DNA from 4 places in the Neobacillus sp. Soil_C_43 genome. Region 2 is predicted to be linked to each of the others. Evidence: predicted binding sites of a transcription regulator. Region 2 holds the regulator's gene; each other region holds the start of a gene.

Region 1 (6,108 bases), on a different contig from region 2:
GGAATTGGGATGTTGTTTATGACCAATCGTGCCTTTCCCCGCAAGAAGCAAAAGATGCTGCGGATGCACTGAAGGGGAAGGTAAAGAGGTATATTTTCACCTCAACTATGGCTGTTTATGAGTATGGGGATAAGCATGTAGAAGAAGATTTTGACCCATTCAGCTTTCACTTTCAATTTAAAACAAGAAGGGATTATCCAGGATATTTGGGATACCAGGAGGCAAAAAGGGCTGCTGAAGCTTATTTATTTCAAGAGACCGAATTTGATGTAGTGGCCGTTCGTTTTCCACTTGTCATAGGTAAAGACGATTATACGAATAGACTCAAGTTTCATGTAGACAGGGTCTTAAACAAGAAGCCAATAGGGATTAAATTTCCGGATGCGAAATACAGTTTTATTACATCAGATGAAGCAGCTAAATTCCTTTTACATATGGGGCGTGATGTGTTTACAGGACCTATTAATCCAGGGTGTAAGGCCGATATTTCCTTAAGGAGTTTTCTCGGAAAAATAGAGGACATAACCGGGGAATCAGCAGACATAACTTCAGAATTAACAAAGGAAAATTCCTCACCATATGGTATGGATGGTTCTTGGTCTATTAATACTGACAAGGTGAACCATTTAGGATACCAATTTACTGATTTATATGAGCTATTGGATGAATTAATTCAGTATTTTATGAGAGTTAAAATAAATTGACTATTAGTGTAAAGTGTAATAAACTAAAATTACGCTTATAAGTTCGTTAAATATTTATTCGTTTAAGTAGCCGTAACTGCACGGAAATGTGGGTGATGTCTATTGCCCAAACGTGTCAGTACGTCTTTTTTATTATTTTTAAATGTTCAGATTAACTTAAAGTGAACAAAATCTTGGGGGTTATATTGATGAGTAACGGTAAAGTAAAATGGTTTAATGCAGAAAAAGGTTTTGGATTTATTGAAGCAGAAGGCGGTCAAGATGTATTTGTTCACTTTTCAGCGATCCAATCAGAAGGCTTTAAAACATTAGAAGAAGGCCAATCAGTTTCTTTTGAAATCGTGGAAGGCGCTCGCGGACCACAAGCTTCTAACGTAAAAACAGCTTAATCTTTAGAAAATAAAAGGGTGATGCATACGACTAAAGCATCACCTTTTTATCTATATTTTTTCACTAGAAAAAGAGCTTTAGAGCTAACAAACAAAGTGTTCATACCATTTATTAACTAAGTACAAGGGGTGATCGTTTTGGCATTTGGTAGAAAAAATGACGAAGAAATTAAATTAGAAGAAACGAAAATTTGGGAATGTACTTCTGATACTTGTAAGTGCTGGATTCGCGACAATTTTAAAAGTACTGAAGTACCCCTTTGTCCTATTTGTAAAAGTGAAATGAGACAAACGACGAAAGAACTACAGGTAATTCATAACCATAGTAAAAATTTTATGTGATTTTTCAAAGCAGGGAGCTAGACTCCCTGTTTTTTTATTCTACAGCGTTTTCTCTACAATAAGCTAAGACAAGCTCTTCTTCGTCTTCTTCCAGTTCGAAATCAAGAATTTTTTCACTTTCGCGCTCATAGAAATAATAGTTAGTAATCTTGTCTCCATTTTCATCAGAAACGTAAATTACTTTTAACCCTACTCCCTTCTCGGAATATAGCTCGTCGTCTTCTTCCACATCAAGTTCTATAAAAAATTCATATCGGTCACCTGAAAGTAAACCAAATGGATCTTCAAGTTTTTCAACTTCATGACCTGTAATATTCAAGGTAATCATCCTTTTCTTTTTATTCGGCTTTATTATTATACACATATTTTTGTCATAACAGAAAAAGATGTGTATCAAATTTTAAGTAACATTAAAATTACTTTAAGGAATTTGAATTTATTGTGAATTATTGCACAAAGTTAATCAAACTAAAAAAGTTTAAGGTAAGATAAAACATATAAGGAATAATGGGAAAAAGTAGGTGAAAAAATTTTCAATTATATTGTGAATAATTTCACAAAGAGGAGAGGGTAAAATGGCTAACATGGCCGCATCAGTACATATGGAGTTGTTACAGCCTCTATTAAGGTCTAGAAAGAATTTTTATCAACTGCTTCATTTATTATTTCAAATGCCTACTAGTGGTATTGAATATTTTGAGATCCGCGATAAAGGCAATTTACAAGAATTAGAAGAAATTCATGAGGGCGGTAAAATATTAAGTGATTTTTTTCAACAACTATCCAACAAGTATCTCGAGAAAGAGCGAGAAGAATATCAACGCCTTTTCATTGGGCCGGGACCATTACCTGCGCCACCATGGGAGTCATATTATCGGAGTAAAGAGCAACTCCTATTTGAGGAATGGACCTATCAAGTTAGAGAACAATATCATCAATTTGGACTCAAATATGTGAGAGAAAATAATGAGCCAGATGATCATTTATTACTAGAATTGGAGTTTATGATTAATCTTATTGATTTATGCTTGTTGGAAACCCAGCTTGATCGGTTTATTGAATTAATTTCTAGTCAACACCAGTTTCTTGAAAAACATTTAATAGTTTGGATTCCATACTTTTGTAAACGAGTAATTCAAACTACTAATAGTCAATTATTTTTAGGAGCAGCCATGCTCCTTGATGATTTTATCAATGATGACTTAACAACTTTATATGAGATGAAGGAGGCATTAGCAGATGTCTGAAAATGGCCATATTAGCAAACTTCTAAAAAATAAAATGCAGAGAAGAACATTTTTAAAATGGTCTAGTGCAATTGGAATTCCCGTTATAGCTGGAGGAGTAGGTACCAAGCTGTTGGTGGAGCGCCAACAAAAAGAGGAAGTAGCAAGTGCAAAAGTAGAAGAAAAGATTGTTTCTACCTGCAGTATTAATAATTGCGGCGGACGCTGCGTCATTAAGGCGCATGTGAAAGATGGCGTAGTTGTTAGGGTCACCACGGACACTCAGGAAAGTGGTGACTTGTCCACCCCTCCATTACGGGCTTGCGTTAGGGGAAGAAATTACCGGAGTTTGTTGTACCATCCAGACCGCTTAAAATATCCGATGAAGCGAGTTGGAAAAAGAGGAGAGGGAAAATTTGAAAGAATCTCCTGGGAGGAAGCGATCGAAACCATTGCAACAGAAGTGAAACGAATTGGCGACCATTACGGTCCAGAGTCAAGATATGTAAACTATGCATCCGGACAGAGCTGGGGGCTACATGGGGGTAAAAATGCAGCCAGAAAGCTTTTATCACTTACTGGCGGTTTTTTAAATTACCGTAATGATTATAGTTCAGGGGCTGGAAATGTAGCTACCCCTTACACGTATGGCACAAACAATTCCGGCAGCAGTTTTGATTCACTCTTACACTCCAAATATATTATTCTGTGGGGACAAAATCCTTCCGAAATGATATTTTCAACCCCTTATAGGGAGTATTTAATGCAGGCAAAAAAAAATGGGGCAAAAATTATTGTTATTGATCCTAGATATACAGATACAGCTATAGCGTTCGCGGATGAATGGATTCCCATTCTCCCTACAACTGATAATGCCATGATGGATGCAATGGGTTATGTAATTATAACCGAAAACCTACATGATCAAGAATTCCTAGATAAATATTGTCTTGGGTTTGATGACAGTCACATGCCAGATGGTATACCAAAAGAGGAATCATTAAAGAATTACCTGTTAGGTATAAAAGACGGTGTCCCTAAAACACCGGAGTGGGCAGAAAAGATTTGTCGCGTGCCTGCCGAAAAAATCAGGGAAATTGCTCGTAACTATGCCAACATAAAGCCTGCAGCGCTTATACAAGGATGGGCAGCACAACGTCAGGCATATGGTGAACAGTTTATGAGGGGGGGAGCACAGCTAGCTTGTCTAACTGGAAATGTTGGTAAGTTAGGTGGTTGGGCTGCAGGAACTGGGTATTGGAGTCGATCGGATATTGTGTACCCCTTTTCGTTTGAGAATCCAGTAAAAGCCTCCATCCCCTGTTTCTTATGGACAAAGGCAGTTGAAAAAGGAATTGAAATGACAGCAGAGGATGGATTAGAAGGTGTTGAACAGCTGACGTCCAATATCAAATGTATCTTTAACATGGCTGGAAATATGTTAATCAATCAACATTCAGATATTAACAAAACAAGTGCTTTATTGGAAGATGAAAGCAAAGTGGAATTTATTGTTGTAAGTGATCTATTTATGACTCCAAGTGCGAAGTTTGCTGATATTTTATTACCTGGAACCACCTTTTTTGAACGTTGGGATATAGGGGTCCCATGGTGCTTTGGAGATTATGTAGTCCTTGGTGAAAAGACAATCGATCCTTTATATGAATGTCGAGATGAATATGATGTATTTGCTGAAGTGGCAGAAAAGTTAGGGATCAAAGATAAATTCACCGAGGGAAAAACCACCTTTGATCTGGTGAAGGAAAGTGTGGAAAGAACAAAAAAAGAGCTAGATCCAAATTTCCCGAGTTTTGAAGAGTTTAGAGATAAAGGAGTGCATCACTTTAAGTTTGACGAACCACTTGTTGGATTCAAAGAACAAATTGATGACATTGAAAAACAGCCATTTGAAACTCCTTCAGGAAAAATTGAATTATTTTCAAAGGCATTATGGGATATGAATCAGCATGATGAGATTCCTGCCATAGCAAAATATATTCCTTCATGGGAAGGTCCAGAAGATCCATTAACAGAAAAGTATCCTTTACAGTTAATTGGCTGGCATTATAAACGAAGATGCCACTCCACCTATGATAACCAATCATGGCTAGAGGAAGCTGCAAAGCAGGAAATGTGGATGAATCCTTTGGATGCGGAGAAACGTGGAATGAAAAACGGAGACCGTGCAAAGGTGTTCAATGAGCGAGGGACCTTGGTAATTGATGTAAAGGTTACTCCACGTATAACTCCAGGTGTAATAGGAATTCCTCAAGGGGCATGGTACACACCTGATAAAGATGGATTGGATCAACGGGGGGCATTAAATGTTCTTACATCTCAGAGGCCAACACCACTTGCAAAAGCAAACCCGCAACAAACCAACCTTGTTGAAGTGAAGAAAGCATAAGGAGTGAGGAAGTTTGGCTCAATTAGGATTTTATATAAATCAAAGTCTTTGTACGGGGTGTAAAGCCTGTAGTGTCTCCTGTAAGGATAAAAACAATCTTGATGTTGGTATTAACTTCCGAAGAGTATACTCCTATGAAAACGGTAGCTTTATACAACAGCAAAGCAAGGGGCTGGTTCAAAACGTACAAGCCTATTATTATTCTATTGCTTGTAATCATTGTACAAATCCAAAGTGCATCCCAAGTTGCCCTACGGGGGCCATTATGAAGAATAAAGATAATGGTGTTGTAACGATTGATCAAAAGGTTTGTCAAGGAGCTCAATTATGTGTGAAAGCATGCCCATATGGAGCTCCACAATATAATCCAAAAGAATTTAAATCTGATAAATGTGATTTTTGCATGAATCTTCAAGAAAAAGGTGAGGAACCGGTTTGTGTTTCCACTTGTCCGATGAGAGCTATTGAATTTGGTCCCGTGGAAAAGCTACGGAAAAAGTATGGAAGTATAAGTCAAATAAAAGGCATGCCAAAAGCTTCAATTACCCATCCAAATATTGTGATTACGCCTCACAAGGATGCCAAATTGTAGGTGATAGTATGTCTCTATTCATTCATTTGCTGGAAAGTATGCATATGGATTTGAAGATAACGGAGAACTGTTCAAGGCAAAGGAATCTTCACTCATCCTGCACTTTTTGTGTAGAGGCATGTACAAAGGGGGCACTATCTCTTAATCTACAATCAATAGAAATAAATCTTGAAGGATGTAACTCCTGTGGAGAGTGTGTGATTGCTTGTCCATTATCAGCAATCGAAGGAATTGTCGATTCAAGAGATTTTTCTAAAGGATCACTACTATATAACGAAAGCTACACCCCGACCGTAAAAGAATTATTAATATATTTAAAAAGGGGAGTAAAGAGCATACAGACTCAAAATTTACCACTGAATGACCCGTGGAAAAGGGTACTAACTGAAACAAATAAGGTTCTAGAAGTTGTGGGTGAACCTGTAATAGAGGTTGTTCAAAAGGCACA
Region 2 (6,108 bases):
TGTAAAATCATTTCGTTGAATCGTGCCAAAAATGGTAATCCCAATCGTCATGCCTAGGGAACGAATAAAGTTACTTGTTGAAGTCGCTGAGCCCCTCTGCTCCATGCCAAATGGATGAATCGCCGCCATACTCAACACCGAAAACGAGAAGCCCACTCCCAGTCCGATGACAATCATGTACACCGTTAATATCGCCCGGCTGGTTTCTGGAGTGATCGTACTTAACAGTAAAAATCCACCTATCAGAATAACTGCCGACAAAAACATGATATTACGGTAGCTCATTTTGGTCGTCAAAAACCCGCCTACTTGCGCAGTCACCACCGACCCAAGCATCATCGGTAATAAAATTAAACCAGAATTTGTTGCACTGCCTCCATACACCCCTTGGACAAAAATCGGTATGTATACCGTTCCCGCCATAAACGCTGCCCCATAAAACAAACCGACAATCGTACTTCCAGCAAACAACCGGTTTTTAAACATTGAAAATGAAATAATGGGATCCTTTGCTTTTGTCTCCGCAAATAAAAAGACTACCAACAAAATCGCAAATCCTGCAAATAGACTTAAAATAATCACTGAATCCCAATCATATTTCTGTCCACCTAGCTCTAGAGCGAACATTAAGCAGACGACTGCGCTGACTAATGTCACCGCTCCCCACCAGTCAATCGTTTGCTTTTGATGAATCGGTGACTCTTTGTAAGCTATCACGATAAAAATCAAGGACAAAATTCCAAGTGGCATATTAATATAGAAAATCCAATGCCAGCTGATATGATCCGTAATATACGCCCCTAACAACGGTCCAAAAATGCTCGATAGACCAAAGACGGCTCCAAACAATCCGCCCATCTTCCCGCGTTTTTCAGGTGGAAAGAGATCAAACATAATGGTAAAAGCTATCGGCACAAGTGCGCCGCCTCCAATTCCTTGGATTGCCCGGTAAATACTTAATTGTGTAATCGTTTCGGCTGTACCACATAAAGCGGATCCTGCCATAAACAAAATAAGCCCAAAAATAAAGAATCGCTTCCGTCCGTACATGTCAGACAATTTCCCAAAGATCGGCATCCCCGCCATCTCTGCTACCATATAGGCAGAAACAACCCAAACGAAGCTTTCCAGTCCGCCTAAGTCACCAACAATCGTCCCCATCGCGGTAACAACGATGGTATTATCCATTGATGCCATTAAAATACCTAATAATAGGCCTGCGACTACTAAACCTAATTTACTATCTTTTGCTGTCATCCCCTATCCCCCTCTAAACCTTCGTTTTTATTTTTATAGTGGCGCTAGGGTCATGGACCAAATCCTCTCGATACTCCACCAAACCGATGTCACATCCAGGACCGATTTTCACAATATTTCCTCGAACGATCGCTGCTTTTGTGTTTTCTAAGTACACCTCATCGCCTTCGATGACTTTCGCATCGAGAAAACCCGCCCTCTTTGAGAGTGGAATATTAGTGAATGGAATAAACCACGATCCTCTTTTCACCGAAATCTTCCCTCCGCCAATTTCCTCCGCTGTGCTCTCACCAAAGCTCAGGATAATTTTAACGGTGTCGGCAGATAGCAACCCCTTAATTTCAAAGCCTCCGCTCGAGTCAAATTTCTCATACGCGACATCACCTTTAACAGAGATACTTCCTTTAATAACGGCTGACTCACCCATCAATCGGTCATCCGCCTCTAACAAGCCAAAAATCTTCATTTTTTTCAAATGTGCCTTCCCGCCCACGGTCATTGTGCCCATAACGAGTGCTTCCTCTGCCTCCATCGATCCTTTGACCTCAGCCTCACCCAAGATTTTAGCCGAGCGTGTTTTCACATTTTCGCACGCCTCACTTGTTCCATATACATGAAATCTCGAACAGTCTACATTATTGACGATGGTTCCTTCTCCTCTTATGCTGATTTTTCTATATTGGCCGCCAGGATAACTCCCCGAACCATTTATGATCAGGTTACTGCTTTTCTCCATTTTCCTACCCCCCTATTACACTTTTATACTTTCTTTGACGACAGCATTTTTATGTTTTGAAAAATCTTCCCGGTACTCAACGACACCAATTTGGCAATTCAGGCCAATCTTCACCTGATTCCCACGTACAACCTTGGCAATGGTATTTTCTAGTTCAATTTTGTCTCCTTCAATGAATTCCACTTCGAGCTGAGTGGAAAACAACGGTTTAATGAGACTTTCGAAAAAGGAACCTCTATGTTTCACCGAAATGGTTTCACCGCCGATTTCTTTTGCCTTACATGGGCCATGAAGTTGTATCATAATTTGTTCGGCATTTAATAACCCGCCTATAGCAAATTGAGAATCTGCTTTAAAAATCTCTGCCTCACAATCTCCTTCTACCCTTAACACCCCATTAATTTTGATTTCCTCACTTTTGACTTTTCCACCAACAGATGCCTTGCCAGAAACCTTTAATTTTTTCACATATAGATTTTCGCCAATCTTTGCCGTTCCATCTATCGATAGGTGCTGAGATTCAATCGTTCCCTTGACCTTTGCTTTACCGTTTATTTTCGTCTGTTCACTTGTCACATTCCCATCCACAGTCCCGAAACCATTACTTTCAAACTCCACGCAATCAACATCACTGTTAACCGTTCCGAATCCATTTACAATGACCTGGCGAAACGTTCCGCCATTGGAAGCACCGAAACCATTGATGACTAAGTCTCCTCTTTCCTTCATATCCATGTATATTCTCCTTTATAATAATTTTGCTTTGATCTCTTCCATACACGACATCAGTGAGAGCTGCACAACCATTTTCGTCCCCAAATCCATATGCATGGCTTCAGCGTTAATGAGCAAGAGACACGATGACACCCCAAGCTTCCTTGTTATCACTAATTCACAGCTTTTTTGTTTGATTAAAGTGGCATGCTCTTTTAGCACCTGAAGCATCATCTTTCCTTCATCTTGATTAATCTCACCAGATTGAAGCAGCTTCTCAAGCACATATACCTCAAGCATTCTAGTAATCGTAAATGTATGGCTTCCTTTTTCATTCTCAAGGTAAAAACCCATGACAGCAGATGAAACAATGTTACGTTTTACTAACTCATCTTTTCCTAACTGCAAGTCAGAAATATTCGGTGAAAACATGTCTGCCAGTTCATCTAGTGATAAATTTTCTTTCATTGTTTGGATTTTATTGATTCTTCCTAAAATCTTCTCTTTTGGAAAAAAGGTCTCCTGTCCCGTAAATGTTGATTTACGTATAAACCAGTCTTCTGGAATAAGGTCCTTACGTTTCCATCTATATAACTGTCCATAGGAAATTCCCGCTAATTCTAATAGGTCTTTTTTTGAGATTAACTCCTCGCTCATGGTAAAAACCCCTTTCTGTTTATCAATGTAACATAACACTGTTACGCTTGTAAAGTTGTAACTTACATATTTTTGTAAATAAAAAAAACCTCCTACGATTGAATCATCGTAAAAGGCCTTACACTGTTCTATTCCTCTACATCCACTGTCGGATAGTGCTTTAAAAAGTAAACCAATGATTGCAGTTCCACTGCCAGGTCAATATGGTGAACCCGAATCGACCCTGGTACATTTAACCGAGCAGGCGTAAAGTTTAAAATCCCTTTAACTTCCGCTTTTACCAGTCGGTCCGTTATCATTTGCGCAACAGGAGCTGGCACCGTTAAAATAGCCACCTGAATATCACTATTTTCTAATACCTTCTCCAAATCATCCATATGATGAACTGGAACTTCGCGAATCGTTGTCCCCATTTTTTCCGGATCGACATCAAACGCGACCTCGATCTTCGTGTTGTTATTTTTTAAAAAGTTATAATTTAAAAAGGCAGTCCCCAAATTACCGACCCCAATTAACGCAACTTTTGTTAATTCATCCTGATCCAGCGTTTTCCGGAAAAAGGTTAACAAATAATTAACATTATAGCCATACCCCTTCTTACCTAATGCCCCAAAATAGGAAAAGTCACGGCGAATCGTTGCCGAGTCCACCTTTACCGCTTCACTTAACTCTGCAGATGAAACTCTTTGTTTGCCGGAAGTATGCAGGTTCTTTAAAAATCGATAATAGAGGGGCAGCCGTTTCGCTGTCGCCTGTGGTATTTTCATCGTTTCGTTACTCATATTCTCCCACACCCCATGAATGGTTTTTTAACTCTTATTTAACCTGTTCATTTCTTCTAAAATCACCGTTTTTACCGCCTGTTTTTTCCACTAAATAGGTTGGTCCAATAACCATCCCTTTATCAACTGCCTTACACATATCATAAACGGTTAAAGCACAAGCAGATGCAGCTGTGAGCGCTTCCATTTCCACACCTGTATTCCCCTTTGTTTTCACCGCTGCCTCAATATGTAATTGAAAGTTCCCTGTTTGATCCTCTTCCCATGCAAAAGAAATATTCACACCAGTCAGTGGAATGGGATGACACATAGGAATAATATCCCATGTTTTTTTAGCCGCCATTACGGCTGCAACTTGGGCAACAGCTAATACATCGCCCTTTTTCATCTCATGATTGGTTATTTTGTCAAAAATTTCTTTACTTACAGTTATGCTAGAATGAGCAAGAGCAGTACGTGCTGTCTCAGGCTTGTCGCTGACATCTACCATCTTTGCTCTACCTTCTTCATTAAAATGCGTAAATTCGGCCATATAAAAAATCCTCCTACCAAAAAATAATACACTATTTTTCCTTTTATGTGTGTGAAACTTTGAACGAATCACTAGATTTTTTATAAGAACAGCTCCTAGAAGAGTCCGAGTTATTGCTGTCATTCCGCTTATACGGTACACTAGTCCTAAGTAATAGAGGTGAATAAAATGATTTTATTGCAAGTGAATCAATTACAAAAATATTATGGTGCTGACCTTATTTTATCGAATATAAAGCTAGAATTACAAACGAGAGACCGTGTGGCCCTTGTTGGCCGTAATGGTGCCGGAAAATCGACCTTATTAAAGATTATTGCCGGACATTTGTCTCATGATGGCGGCGAAATCATCAAACCAAAAGAAGTAACCATCGGGTATCTAGCTCAGAACACAGGATTAGAATCCAAATTGACCATTTGGGACGAAATGTTAACCGTATTTGAACCACTTCAAATCATGGAAAAATCGCTCCGCAAACTGGAAAAACAAATGGCGGATCCTTCTGTGTTTGAAGACCCAGGCAAGTACGAACGGGTGCTAAAAGAATATGATACCCTCCAGGTTAAATTCAAGGAGCAGGGCGGATACCAGTTTGAAGCTGACATTCGTTCGGTTCTGCACGGTTTAAACTTCCAGGCTCATTCTCTCATGATTGCTAGTTTAAGCGGTGGTCAAAAAACCCGCCTTGCTTTGGGGAAATTACTGCTAACCAAACCTGATATTTTAATATTGGACGAGCCTACCAACCATCTGGATATTGATACCCTTTCATGGCTGGAGCAATATTTGCAGGGGTACGATGGCGCGATCTTAATCGTCTCTCATGACCGCTACTTCTTAGATAAAGTCGTGAATCAGGTCTATGAAGTATCCCGCAAGCAAATCCAACGGTTTCCGGGTAACTATAGTTCTTACCTTGAACAAAAAGCGGCCAATTATGAGCGCAATTTGAAGCTTTATGAAAAACAACAGCAAGAGGTCGCTAATTTGCAGGATTTTATCCAACGGAATCTAGCGAGAGCGTCCACCACTAAACAAGCGCAAAGCCGTCGGAAAAAGCTTGAGAAAATGGACTTAATGGACCGACCTCTTGGTGATGAAAAGTCTGCCACTTTCTCTTTTGAAATTGAAAGACAAACCGGGAATGATGTATTAACTGTCGATTCTCTTGCGGTAGGCTATGATGGAGAGAAGGTATCTGAGGCGATCTCGTTCCGGGCCTTTAAAGGAGAAAGCATTGCTCTTGTGGGTCCAAATGGAATTGGTAAGTCTACGCTTCTAAAAACGATTATTAAGAAGCTCCCTGCCCTTGCCGGAACCATCCATTATGGAACAAACCTTTCCATTGGTTATTACGACCAGGAACAGGCGGAATTGACCTCTAATAAGCGTGTATTAAATGAGCTTTGGGACGATTATCCGCTGAAAAA
Region 3 (6,108 bases), on a different contig from region 2:
GAACTACATCCTCATGATCAATAAAAGTAATATCAACTGGTAGGTGGTTTAATAGCAGTTCTAATTGCTTTAAAGATAAAATTCCAGTTTCCATCTTTATATATCCTTCGGTCATAGCATTCTCAGCTAAAGCTTTTCTCTCTGGCTTCCATTCTTCCTCAGGGCCTGTTAAACAGAATCCAATCTCATCACTTTCATGAGCAATTTTTATCCACTCATCCTCAGATAAATTTTTCAAAGCCATTGGAAAAAGGATGTTTTCTTCTTTGTATATCATTCCAGATACTTCCTGGATGACAAAATTTAGGACCCCAAGGACCTCCTGCCTTTCACCTTGATAGCTGGCTAATTTTTGTTTTGCTTCTTTTATTGCATCGCGAATAAAGTCATCAATTCTCCACATATTGGTAGTTGGCCCAAAGATTCCGTACTTTTCTAAATAAGGAAATAGTAAGTTCTCTTTACGACTGTAGTGCTTATCAATGTCAAGTAAGAGATTAATATCATGCAGAAGATGGAAAATATTTTCGGAAGAATCGTCTCTCGAAAACTCATCCACATGGACCTGTACCTGTTGATGAAGCAGCTTTTCAATTTCCCTATTTTCCAGTTTAAACGTATGAACCGGATGCCCTGGTAGATCCTCTGGCTTTTCCAAATTATTTTCACTTTCTATTGATCCTTGAAAAATAACACTATGTTCCTGATAGATACGTTGTAACTCATCTTTCGGAATACTTCCGTCCTCTGAAAACTCATGCTGGAGCTGTGTGATTTCATCCACTGTAATTTTCCCAATCAATGCATCAAAATGAGCTTTTACTTCATCTAAATTTCTTCCGTTATGAAGATCTTGGAAGATCCCTTTTAATATGGTAAGACGGTCTGTATTTTTAGTCATTAGTTGTTCACGATTATTAATAATTTCACTCATTTTAGGACTCTCCTTCACTGTTGCTAAATACTTTTGATAAAGTTACCTCATTACTAACTTACCATTAAGAAAATTAGCTGATAGTGATTAACATCATTAATATAGTTATAAATGTGAAAACTTTAAGAACATGTTATGTGATTATCCTAATAAAAAGACACTGCCCACATGTATGGCAGTGTCCTCTTACAAATTATTTTTAGTTTCTATTTAATTTTTCTAATATAGGATAAAGGTCTTCCAAATGTTTAATTTCAAATGTGGGAATGACTTCATTTCGTTGTTTATCATGACGGTTAATCCACACAGTTTTTATTCCAGCTCTGTTTGCGCCAAGTATATCGGTCATCAGGTTATCACCAACCATTATAACTTCGTCCTTTTTCAAAGACATACGTGATAAAGCATGCTCGAATATCGAAGGATCTGGTTTTCCTCGACCAAAATCACCAGAAATAACAATATCATCAAAATAAGGAACCAATTCAGGTGTAATGGATAGTTTCGTATTTTGAAGATCAGGAGATCCATTTGTTAATAGAAGAAGTTGATAGTTTCCTTTTAAACCATCTAGAATCTTAAACGTTTCATCATAGACAAATGGATGGTTTCGCCGCTCCTGGGGAAACCGCTCTGCTAACTCCATTCCAAATTCAAGGTCATCAATACCCATTGCTGCTAATCCTGATGTCCAAGCATCTTTTCGATAGGTGGGTACAATTTCTTTCATTTTCTTAAACTCTTCCGTATCATCTAAAAAATTCCCCCATAATCCTTCAAAAGGATTAATCCCAATCATTTGTGTAAACGCAAACGTTTCATAGGAAGAATATAAGTTTCTAGCTGCATCACGAACAGCTTCCTCAAGTTGATCTGCAGAAAGGCCATACCTCATCTCTGCTAATCTACATGTTGCTGCAAAGGCTTCTTTTACACTTTTTTGGTCCCACAGTAGCGTATCATCTAAATCAAAAAAAATGGCTTTTATCATTTTTGTCCTCACTTCGATTAATGATTTTTTATTAGTTTATCATTAAATCCCTCGCACATGAAGACTAAAGTTTCTGACAATTAAATGCATAAAGAGGTATGAAACACCCTCTATCCGCATATTTTTTTAAGATGGGAAAGGAGGATACAATATGGTCAGCATTGAAGTTAATAAGAAAATTGAGAGTATCACACATCCGAAGGTACGTAATATCGTAAGAGTTTGCGTGGAACAGGGGTGTATGTTCAGACCACATCCAAGCAATCCTAACTTAGTTCATTTGTTTGATCCTGAACGTGGGAAAAAAATTATTGGTGACATTAACCTATTAAGTCCAAGAGGGTACTTTACACTGGAAGTTGCGAATGGTCGTTTTAAATCCTTTAGAAATGAAATATTGGATTTAGATATCAATCAAGCAAACTTTGTAGAAAAAGTACTCAAACGGTTGAGGCAATAGTAAAAATACACAGTAAAAAAGGCATTGATTCCAATTCTGGAAATCACTGCCTTTTACTATGTAGATTGTGTCTTACCTCCGAGTTTCTTCTATAATATAAAGTTTTTCAAATTCTTCGGTGGAGACTGGTTTGCTGAAAAAATACCCTTGTGCTTCGGTGCATTTTTGTTCTAGCAGAAAATAGACATGTTCTTTTGTTTCCACGCCCTCTGCGATAACCTGTAGTTTTAAGTTATGAGCCATCGCAATGATCGTCTTCACAATGGTCTCATCATTTGGGTCTGTTGTACTATCACGTATGAAGGATTGGTCTACTTTTAGTTTATCAATTGGAAACTTTTTTAGATAGTTAAGCGAGCTGTATCCTGTGCCAAAGTCATCCATACTTACTTTCACACCAATTTTTTTCAAATCAACTAGCGTTGTTATGGCTTGTTCAACGTCCATTGTCATACTTTCTGTTATTTCAAGCTCTAAATACCTTGCTTCAAGACCTGTTTCAAAAAGTATCTTTTCGACGATTTCAGCTAAGTTTGATTGAAAAAATTGTTTAGCCGATATGTTTACCGCTATCGTGATAGGTGGTAAGCCTTTATCCTGCCATTTCTTGTTTTGGTAGCAAGCTGTCCGTAGTGCCCATTCACCTAATTGAATGATGAGACCAGTTTCCTCAGCCACTGGGATAAACTCAGCTGGTGAAATTAGCCCCTTCTCTGGATGCATCCAACGAATCAATGCTTCCGCGCCTATTATCTGATTCGTTAGTAGATTGATTTGTGGCTGATAGTATAAGATGAACTCATTCCGTTCCAAAGCTTTCCTTAATTTGATTTCTAAATCTAACTCGTGTTGTGATTGATCTATTAAATCACTGGTGTAAAATTGATAGTTATTTTTCCCTAAGCTCTTTGCAAAGTACATCGCTAAGTCTGCATGTTTAATGAGCATATCATATGTTAACCCATGCTCAGGAAACATACTGATACCTATACTAGGAGTAACAAAGACTTCATGATAATTTAATTGCAGCGGGTTAGATAAGCTAGTTAAAATACCTTTTGCCACATCCCGTGCTCGTTCGACAGTAGACTGTGGAAGAAGAATGGTAAATTCATCTCCTCCATACCTGGATATAATATCTTTTTCATCTAAGCAATTTCTTAATCTAGAGGATACCTCAACAAGTAATTTATCCCCTATTTCATGGCCCATTGTATCATTGACAATTTTAAAACGATCTAAATCAAGAAATAATAAGGAAAAAACGTTAGGATATTCACTTGATTCTCTTATTAATTCATCTACCTTTTCCTTTAACAGATATCGATTGGGAAGGTCAGTTAACTGATCATGGTATGCCATATGTTTTATCATTAGTTCGGTATTTTTTCGATCAGTAATATCAATTATGGTTCCAATTATTGCATCTTTTCCTTCATATTCAATTTTTGATCCGAATACTTCTAAAGAAACAATTCTTTTATCCTTACAAACTATTCTAAATTGATCAGTCATACTTATCATTTCATTGGTAAACAACTTTTGAACATTTTTATGAACTGTTGGTAAATCCTCTGGTAAAATTAAGTTCGTTAGATTAAATCCAATGACTTCTTCGTACGTATAGCCTGTCATCTCACATAATCGTGGATTTACATAAACAATCTTGCCCTCTTGTAAAATATAAACCCCCACCTGCGAATTTTCTACAAGACTCCTATATTTAGCCTCTGCTTCTACTAGATTAAGCTGTGCGCTATTATGCTCAGTTATGTCTTTGATAATAGAATAGACACCGGTAATTTTTTTATTTAAATAGATGGGAATATTAGTTACGTTTATCTTCCTTTGCTTTCCATTCTTATCATAAACGGAACATTCATAATTGGAAGATTCACCATTAATCGTTGTATTAAATTGTAATAATGCTTTCTCCAAGTCATTTGGAACAATAAGGGGGATAAACGGTTTATTAATCAAATCATCAAGAGAATACCCAAATATGGAAGATACCGCTTTATTGGCACTAATAAACATTCCATTTAGGTCAAAGGTAATCACTACGTCTGGGTTTTGTTCAAACAAAGATCTATAGTACTGCTCATTTAATAGAAGTTGTTTTTTCTGCTTAGAGAACCTTTTAGAGGTAATAATGCAAAAAACAACTACAATACATAATAAAAAAATAAGAAACACATCTAAAATGCCAAAGGATATCTCCTCTATCATTGACAATAAACCCCCAGTAACCCGATAAAAGTACCATAATTTTACAATAGTATATTAATAAACTTTTATAAATGTAACAATGGATAAAATAGTAAGAATAGTTCGGTATACTAAAGTATAAAGAAATTATGCTTCTATAACAATAAATTTTTATTAATATTTGCATAATTTGTGAGCAGTTCAAAATACCTGCTTTTATTCAAGGCTTTGTTAAACTTGCCTGTTGATTTCCGCTCCAGGCACAAGCGGTTCGTGGGTGTTTCGGCGAGCCTCCTCGGCGCATGCGCCTGCGGGGTCTCCCCTGAACCATACTCCCACAGGAGTCTTCGTGCCTTCCGCTCCAATCAACAGGGTGAAATATCAACACTGTTCTTTAACACAACCATATTCAAAAAAAATAGAGGTATCTTTATTAAGATATACCTCCTTTAATAGCTTGTTAACCTCTTCATAATTTCGGTTTTTCTTGCTTTATCTTTAATTCTTGTTAAATCAAGGGCCACCTCATGACCTTTATTTTTTGAACGCAAGATTTCTCTTATGGCTTGTTTCACGCTTTCTTCATCATCCCTCACCATGATAACATTTCGTAGCATTTTCCCCCTCCTCAATAAAGACTATTCCCTTCTGTTCCAATTTACTTCAATTAATTATCTTTTTTTAAACGAACCATCGTTTTATTTTCAAAATAAGCTTTAACTGATTGGTTTATTATTGCAACACTTATGGCGGTAACAATAAAGAATCCAATTGGTACTAATTCAATCCATGGCTGTATTGAGTATAAATAACTTATATCGCCGCCAATCACACCTGACCACTCATATGAGATCGTCCGAGGAGGCGTATCATCGTCCGGATAGTGGGTCCCTCCAAAGAATAGCTTCATAAAACCAAGATGAGCGAGAAGCTGTAATGTCTGAATAAATTGTTGTCCAAATGAGATGATCCATTTTTCATACACATGTGGGATTATATGTTTATAAAAGATATAGCGTTTACTAGAACCTAGTGTTCTTGAGACTTCAATGAAATCTTCTTTTTCAACATGCCTCATTTCACCCGATATGTGAATGGTTAAGCTCGGAATGGCAAGAGCGACTAAAATAAATACCTGAAAGGATGCTCGTAACCAAAAGGGAGTATGAAAGCCATCAAGTGGCATCCATAAAACGCTAAACAAAATAAAGTATGCAATAATGGTCTGAGGTACAACCGAGAATGGTTCGAAAATAGTTTTTATACAGCTATAAATCCGATTGTTTAAAGAATAAATGAAGGACGACAATATGATTGAAAATAACATCCTGAGAATGACGATTGTGATTGTAATACCTATTGTCCATTTTGCCCCCTCTACCATCATATGAACAAGGTCATAGCCAAAAGGATCAGAACCTAATACATACTCGGTGAACGGAGCATAAGGGGGACGATCCACAATATTCCCCTTTCCATCAGCATGAAATCTAATTTGCCTAATTTTCCCGTCAT
Region 4 (6,108 bases), on a different contig from region 2:
GATTTAAATGCTAACCCAGGTGCCAAGGTAATTGCAGTTGACCCCTCTGTCATTCCACTAGGAAGTAAAGTTCTGGTTGAGGGATACGGTGAAGCAATCGCATCAGATACAGGTGGAGCAATCAAAGGGAACCGAATTGACGTTTTTATCCCTTCAGAAGAAAAAGCACTTGAATGGGGTAGGAAGGAAATAAAAGTTAAAATATTAGATTAAAACAAAAAACTGCCGAATTTGGCAGTTTTTTTGTGATAAAAAAACAAGCCGGATTAGCCGGCTTGTTTTACAAGTGTTTTGGCTGTGATTGTTTTTCTTTGGTAGAAGAACCAGTTCAAACCAAATGCGACAACATAGAATCCAATAAAGAAATAGAACGCAGTAACAGGTGTTCCAGTTGCCTTAACAGACCATCCAAATAACTTAGGAATAAAGAATGAACCATATGCTGCAAATGCTGCAGAAAAACCGATTACAGGTGCTGCCTCTTTTGGAATAAAGATGGTTGGAATCATTTGAAACGTTGAGCCTGAGCCGATTCCAGTTGCAAGGAAAAGAACTAGGAAAGCAATTAAGAATCCAGCAAATTGTTTGTCATTTAAGAAGTAAATAACACCTGCTGCACCAATTCCCATTATAACTAAGACATAAGCCGTTACTTTCGCGCCGCCAATTTTGTCAGCTATCCAGCCGCCCACAGGTCGTGCTGCAGCTGCCACTAATGCCCCAAGGAAGGCAAGTGAAATGTGTTCAGGAAATTGAGATTTTAATAAAAGTGGGAATGCAGCTGAGTAACCAATAAATGAACCAAAGGTAGCTACATAAAGTGCTGTCATAATCCAAGTGTGTTTCCGTTTTACAACCACAAATTGATCAGCAACGGATTGCTTTGCTCCTGGAACGTTATCCATTTTAAAGATTGCTAAAAGTGTCATAATGACAATGGGAATGACCCAGATAAACGCCGCGTTTTGTAACCATACTTCTTGACCATTTGCTAAAACTTGTTTATCGCCAACCAGTGCAAAAGTTCCTGATGTAATAATTAATGGTGTGACAAACTGTACGACAGATACACCCATATTTCCTAAGCCGCCATTAATTCCAAGAGCTGTTCCTTTTTCCTTTTTTGGAAAGAAGAAACTTATGTTTGCTGAAGATGATGAAAAACTTCCTCCACCTAGACCACAAAGGGCTGCAAGGAGAAGCATGATTGAAAATGGTGTATCAGGATTTTGGACTGCAAAACCTATTCCGATTGCTGGTATGGCTAAGATTGCTGTTGAAATCACTGTCCAATTTTTACCACCAAAAGACCCAACTGCAAATGTATATACAAAGCGGAGTGTCGCACCAACAAGGCCTGGTATAGCAGCAAGTGTGAATAATTGTTCTTCTGTAAAATGGAAGCCAATATCGTTAAGTCTGACGGCTACAACTGACCATATTTGCCATACAATAAATGCAAGCATCAAAGACGGGACGGAGATCCATAAATTTCTTTTAGCGTGTTTTCTTCCTTCTTCATTCCAGAACTTTTCATCTTCTGGATTCCAATAATTAATTCGAGCCATGATTTTTTCCTCCTATATGTGCAATCTAATTCATTCACAAATATCATGTTGTTCCTTGTGTTATTACTATAAGACACATGGTAACATGATTTTTGTGACGTTCGTCACAAAAATAGTGAAGGAACTGTGAACTCAGCTCGTTTGACAAAAAGTTGTTAAAATTTATCACCCAAAACAAAAGAGACCTTCATCTATGAAGATCTCTCTGCTTATCACATATAGTTACGTTACGATTCTTTTTCTTCATTGAACATTCCAACGTAATTTTTTGTATCCCCTACATCATCTTTAATTGCAGTAATAGTTAACCATTCTTTATAAATCTCATTATTTTTGCGTTTATTCCAAATATACCCTTCCCAAAATCCTTCTGTTTTTAAACGATTCCACATTTGCTTATAAAATTCATTGTCATGTTCGCCAGATTGAAGGACACTAGGTGTTTTCCCAACCACTTCGTCCTCACTAAAACCTGTAATTCTTGTAAAAGCCGGATTTACGCTCTGAATTATTCCATTTAAATCTGTAACGCAAATACCGTCAACAGCATGGTTTACGATTTTTGCAGAAATATCTAGTTTATCCTGATAGTATAGCCAAACAACAATGACTAAACTTGCAAGTGAAAACTCGGAAAGGGACATAAATCCAATTGCGTAATGACCAGTCCAATCAAATAGAATAGTCAGAATGATTGGAGGGAAGAAACCACCTAATCCTCCCATTGCTGCAACAATTCCATTTACTATGCCAGCCTGCTTTGAAAAATAAAATGGTACAAGCTTAAAAATCGCACCATTACCAATGCCGGCGAAAAAAGCAACTAACAAACACCCAAAGGAATAAATAGGTAAGGATGGGGTAAATGAGAGTAGAAAGCCTGCAAAAGTTAAACTGAAAAAAACCGCCATTAGGATTAGAAAAGGATTAATTTTATCTCCTAGCCATCCGCCTACTGGTCTAAAAAATGTTGCAAGTGCTATAAAACCAGCTGTACGTAAACCAGCATCAACTTTATCTAGTTCAAAATGATTAACTAAGAAGGACGGTAAGTAGATAGTGAACGCCACGAAAGAACCAAACGTAATAAAATAAAATAAACTTAAAAACCAAAGTTTAGGATTTTTATATACTTCTTTCACTTGTTCAGATAAAGAATTGTTTACTTTCTTTTCTTTCCTATCTCCAAATAAGAAATTGACAATTGTAAAGATTAACATGATAACTAAAAAAATCTTTACGGTATTTCTCCATCCATACATGTTGGCTAGTACTGGTGCTGAAAAGGAGGTAATAGCTGTGCCAATGTTTCCTGCTCCATAAATTCCATTTATGAAACCATGCTTAGCTTTTTCATAATATTTAGGAAGAGAAGTAACACCAATGGAAAAAACTGCTCCACCGATCCCAAGCATAAAACCACCAAGTATTAACATGAATAATGAATTTGCGTAACTAATAATTGCAATAGGAATCAGTAAAACGATAAAGCTAATTGTGAATAGTATGCGTGCTCCATAGCGATTAGTCCAATAACCTATTGGAACCCTAAGGAGTGACCCGAGTATAACCGGTACCGCTGTTGCCCAAGCGATTTCTGTGGATGAGAGCGGTATATCTGCCTTTATATAAGGCATAAGCGAAGATATGAGCACCCAAACCATAAATCCTGCGACAAGACTTCCCGTTTGAATAAAAAGTTGTTTTGTTCCTTGATTCATATTTATCCCCCTTAACTCCCATGTGTATTATTATTGCCAAAACATCCTGTCTTACTTATATACTCTTCAGTTATGGAAAAATTTTCTTCAGTATTATAGAACACTTTTTAAAATAATACAGTGAGGTATGACACATAATGTGCATTTGATAAATAAAATTTATTTTATCATTTTTTGTGTATCTGTGAACAAAGAGCTAAATATTTGGCTCTGTTACACTTGCCTGTTGATTTCCGCTCCAGGCACTTCGCTTTCCGTGGGTGTTTCGGCGAGCCTCCTCGGCGCTTGCGCCTGCGGGGTCTCCCCTGAACCATACTCCCACAGGAGTCTTCGTGCCTTCCGCTCCAATCAACAGGAGATAAAAATCAACAATCTTCTTTAACACAGCTAAATATTTTATTCTTCCAATGGTAAAAGTAGTATAAATAACCCATCTTCTTAATGTTCTTAGGTTGGGTTCAAGGAGGGACTTGAAAATGGCTAATCAATACGCGGTTATTGGTCTAGGTAGATTTGGTATAAGTATTGCTCAAAAGTTATTCGAATCTGGACAAGAAGTGTTAGGTGTGGATGTAAATGAGGAACGAGTGGAAGATTCGCATTCTTTTGTTACGCATGCTGTTATTGCGGATTCAACAGATGCAGAAGCATTAAAATCTATCGGTATACGAAATTTTGATACCGTCGTTGTGGCTATAGGAAACGATATACAAGCAAGCATTCTCACTGTTTTACTTTTAAAGGAACTGGGAGTAAAAAGGGTAATTGCTAAAGCCTTAAATAAGCTTCATGGACAGGTTTTAGATAAGGTAGGGGCCGATTGGGTTGTATTTCCTGAGAGGGATATGGGTATGCGAGTTGCCCACCAGTTACTTTCACCCAAAGTGCTAAATTTCATTGAAATTTCAAAAAACTATAGTGTGGAAGAAGTGAAAATACCTGAATACATGATTGAAAAAACATTAAGAGAGCTAGACTTAAGGGCTAGGTTTAATTTAAGTGTAATAGCTATCAGGCATGAAGATGAGATTAATATATCACCATCACCAGATAAGATCATAAATCATGGTGATGTATTAGTAGTGATAGGAGAAAACCGTGACTTAGAAAAATTTGCAAATCTAGAATGATCTTTTTTTTTAAAACATTGATAAACAATAAAATTATCCCTGGAGTGTAACTTTTAATGGCCAAATTTCGCCTTATCCAATGAAAGGGGGCGAATTTTTTGCCAGGTCAATTTGAGGAGCTCTATGAAAAATATCATCAGGACCTTTTTTCTTTTCTATATTATTTAGTTAATAGCCGTGAGCAAGCTGAAGACCTCATACAGGAAGTATATATACGAATATTTAAATCATATGGGACTTTCCAAGGCAAGAGCAGTGAAAAAACTTGGCTATTCTCTATTGCCCGGCATGTTGCCATTGATTCCTTTCGCAAGAATTTAGGCTGGAAAAAAAGAATTATTAGTACGTTTGATTGGGATAAAAATGAATTTAAAGATTTATCACCATTACCTGAAGAAATTTCCCTTCAAAATGAACAAATCCATATCCTTTATTCTTGTTTAGATAAATGTTCTATTGATTATCGATTGGTATTAATTTTAAGATATATTCATTCAATGTCCATTAGTGAAACTGCTGTAGCACTCGAATGGTCAGAGAGCAAAGTGAAGACCACTCAACATCGTGCATTAAAAAAGATAAAAAAACTAATGGAGGAAGTAACGATAGAGGAAAAAGAATTACGTGACAAACATATATATATTTCCTAAAAAAGCATTCACATGATTGCTTTTTTATTTTTTTGTAGCTTTCAAACAGCCCAATGAGAATTTTATGGTAATGTAAATATTAATATATACTTTTTAAAATAGATTTGGGAGGGAATGACGTGGACTTTCGAGCGGTTGAGACAATGGAAAAGCGATTGGAGCTCATGAGAAATCTTTCGAAAAAGTTTCTAACAAGGGCGCATCAGGTGGATGTAGAAGGAAGTTTTCCATATGAAAACATTCAGGAATTAAAAGATGTGGGCTACACAACTCTAACAATTCCAACTAAATATGAAGGAAAGGAAATATCTCTTTATGAATTTATTCGCTTACAGGAAATAATAGCAGAGGGTGACGGTGCCACAGCACTTTCCATTGGATGGCACATGGGGATTATATTTAATCTACATGAAAAGAACTCATGGAACGAGAGCATGTTTAAATATCTTTGTGAACGTGTAAAAAGTGGTGCTTTAATAAATAGCGCTGCAACTGAACCAAATACAGGGAGTCCGACTCGAGGTGGTAAACCAGAAACTAGGGCAGAAAAAAGAGATCAAAACTGGGTCATTAATGGAAGAAAAACTTTTACCACCATGTCGCCTGTTCTTGATTATTTTATAGTTTCTGCTACCATAAATGATTCCGATAACATAGGAAATTTTCTAATCCCCCGAGGTACAAAAGGAGTAAGTATTGATGAAACGTGGGACAGTATATCCCTTAGGGGAACAGGAAGTCATGATTTAATTCTTGAAGATGTAATTGTACCAAAAGAGTTTCTTGTGGAAAGATTGGTTATTGAAGGGAAGAGGGCAAACGGGTGGCTGCTCCATATCCCTGCCTGTTACCTTGGCATCGCCAAAGCAGCCAAGCGTTATGCGATTGAATTTGCAAAAAATTATACTCCAAATAGTATCACTGGAGCAATTATAGAATTACCAAACATACAACAAAAAATAGGTGAAATAGAATTAAAGTTGATGCAAGCAGAATATTTTCTATATGGAGTAGCTAAACAATGGGACCTTTCAAATGA

What was found. The regulator Rex, encoded in region 2, represses fermentation and respiration genes when NADH is low (regulators of the CRP and FNR family bind a similar motif). The targets are predictions, from matches to a motif close to TTGTGAAATATTTCACAA.
Region 1: AC3A54_RS00670 (TorD/DmsD family molecular chaperone) is a predicted target of Rex. The motif match lies at 1,978-1,995, and genes of this name have one in related genera.
Region 3: AC3A54_RS23370 (DUF438 domain-containing protein) is a predicted target of Rex. The motif match lies at 1,046-1,063, and genes of this name have one in related genera.
Region 4: AC3A54_RS00390 (NarK family nitrate/nitrite MFS transporter) is a predicted target of Rex. The motif match lies at 1,661-1,678, and genes of this name have one in related genera.

The regions. Positions count from the first base shown of each region.
Region 1 covers NZ_JBDGJV010000001.1:136,455-142,562, reverse strand. The annotation lists gene AC3A54_RS00690 (NAD-dependent epimerase/dehydratase family protein) at 1-704, shown strand, start outside; gene cspD (cold-shock protein CspD) at 893-1,093, shown strand; gene AC3A54_RS00680 (cold-shock protein) at 1,232-1,435, shown strand; gene AC3A54_RS00675 (DUF6509 family protein) at 1,470-1,763, opposite strand; gene AC3A54_RS00670 (TorD/DmsD family molecular chaperone) at 2,011-2,682, shown strand; gene AC3A54_RS00665 (DMSO/selenate family reductase complex A subunit) at 2,675-5,068, shown strand; gene AC3A54_RS00660 (DMSO/selenate family reductase complex B subunit) at 5,082-5,660, shown strand; gene AC3A54_RS00655 (4Fe-4S dicluster domain-containing protein) at 5,669-6,108, shown strand, end outside.
Region 2 covers NZ_JBDGJV010000034.1:9,927-16,034, forward strand. The annotation lists gene AC3A54_RS25265 (MDR family MFS transporter) at 1-1,257, opposite strand, end outside; gene AC3A54_RS25270 (cytoplasmic protein) at 1,271-1,993, opposite strand; gene AC3A54_RS25275 (polymer-forming cytoskeletal protein) at 2,009-2,728, opposite strand; gene AC3A54_RS25280 (YhbD family protein) at 2,741-3,364, opposite strand; gene AC3A54_RS25285 (redox-sensing transcriptional repressor Rex) at 3,493-4,146, opposite strand; gene moaC (cyclic pyranopterin monophosphate synthase MoaC) at 4,181-4,678, opposite strand; gene AC3A54_RS25295 (ABC-F family ATP-binding cassette domain-containing protein) at 4,847-6,108, shown strand, end outside.
Region 3 covers NZ_JBDGJV010000025.1:45,730-51,837, reverse strand. The annotation lists gene AC3A54_RS23370 (DUF438 domain-containing protein) at 1-934, opposite strand, end outside; gene AC3A54_RS23365 (HAD family hydrolase) at 1,134-1,925, opposite strand; gene AC3A54_RS23360 (hypothetical protein) at 2,077-2,385, shown strand; gene AC3A54_RS23355 (sensor domain-containing protein) at 2,458-4,614, opposite strand; gene AC3A54_RS23350 (hypothetical protein) at 5,043-5,210, opposite strand; gene AC3A54_RS23345 (ABC transporter permease subunit) at 5,261-6,108, opposite strand, start outside.
Region 4 covers NZ_JBDGJV010000001.1:74,986-81,093, reverse strand. The annotation lists gene AC3A54_RS00395 (3D domain-containing protein) at 1-213, shown strand, start outside; gene AC3A54_RS00390 (NarK family nitrate/nitrite MFS transporter) at 267-1,568, opposite strand; gene AC3A54_RS00385 (nitrate/nitrite transporter) at 1,796-3,289, opposite strand; gene AC3A54_RS00380 (potassium channel family protein) at 3,766-4,419, shown strand; gene sigX (RNA polymerase sigma factor SigX) at 4,518-5,069, shown strand; gene AC3A54_RS00370 (acyl-CoA dehydrogenase family protein) at 5,189-6,108, shown strand, end outside.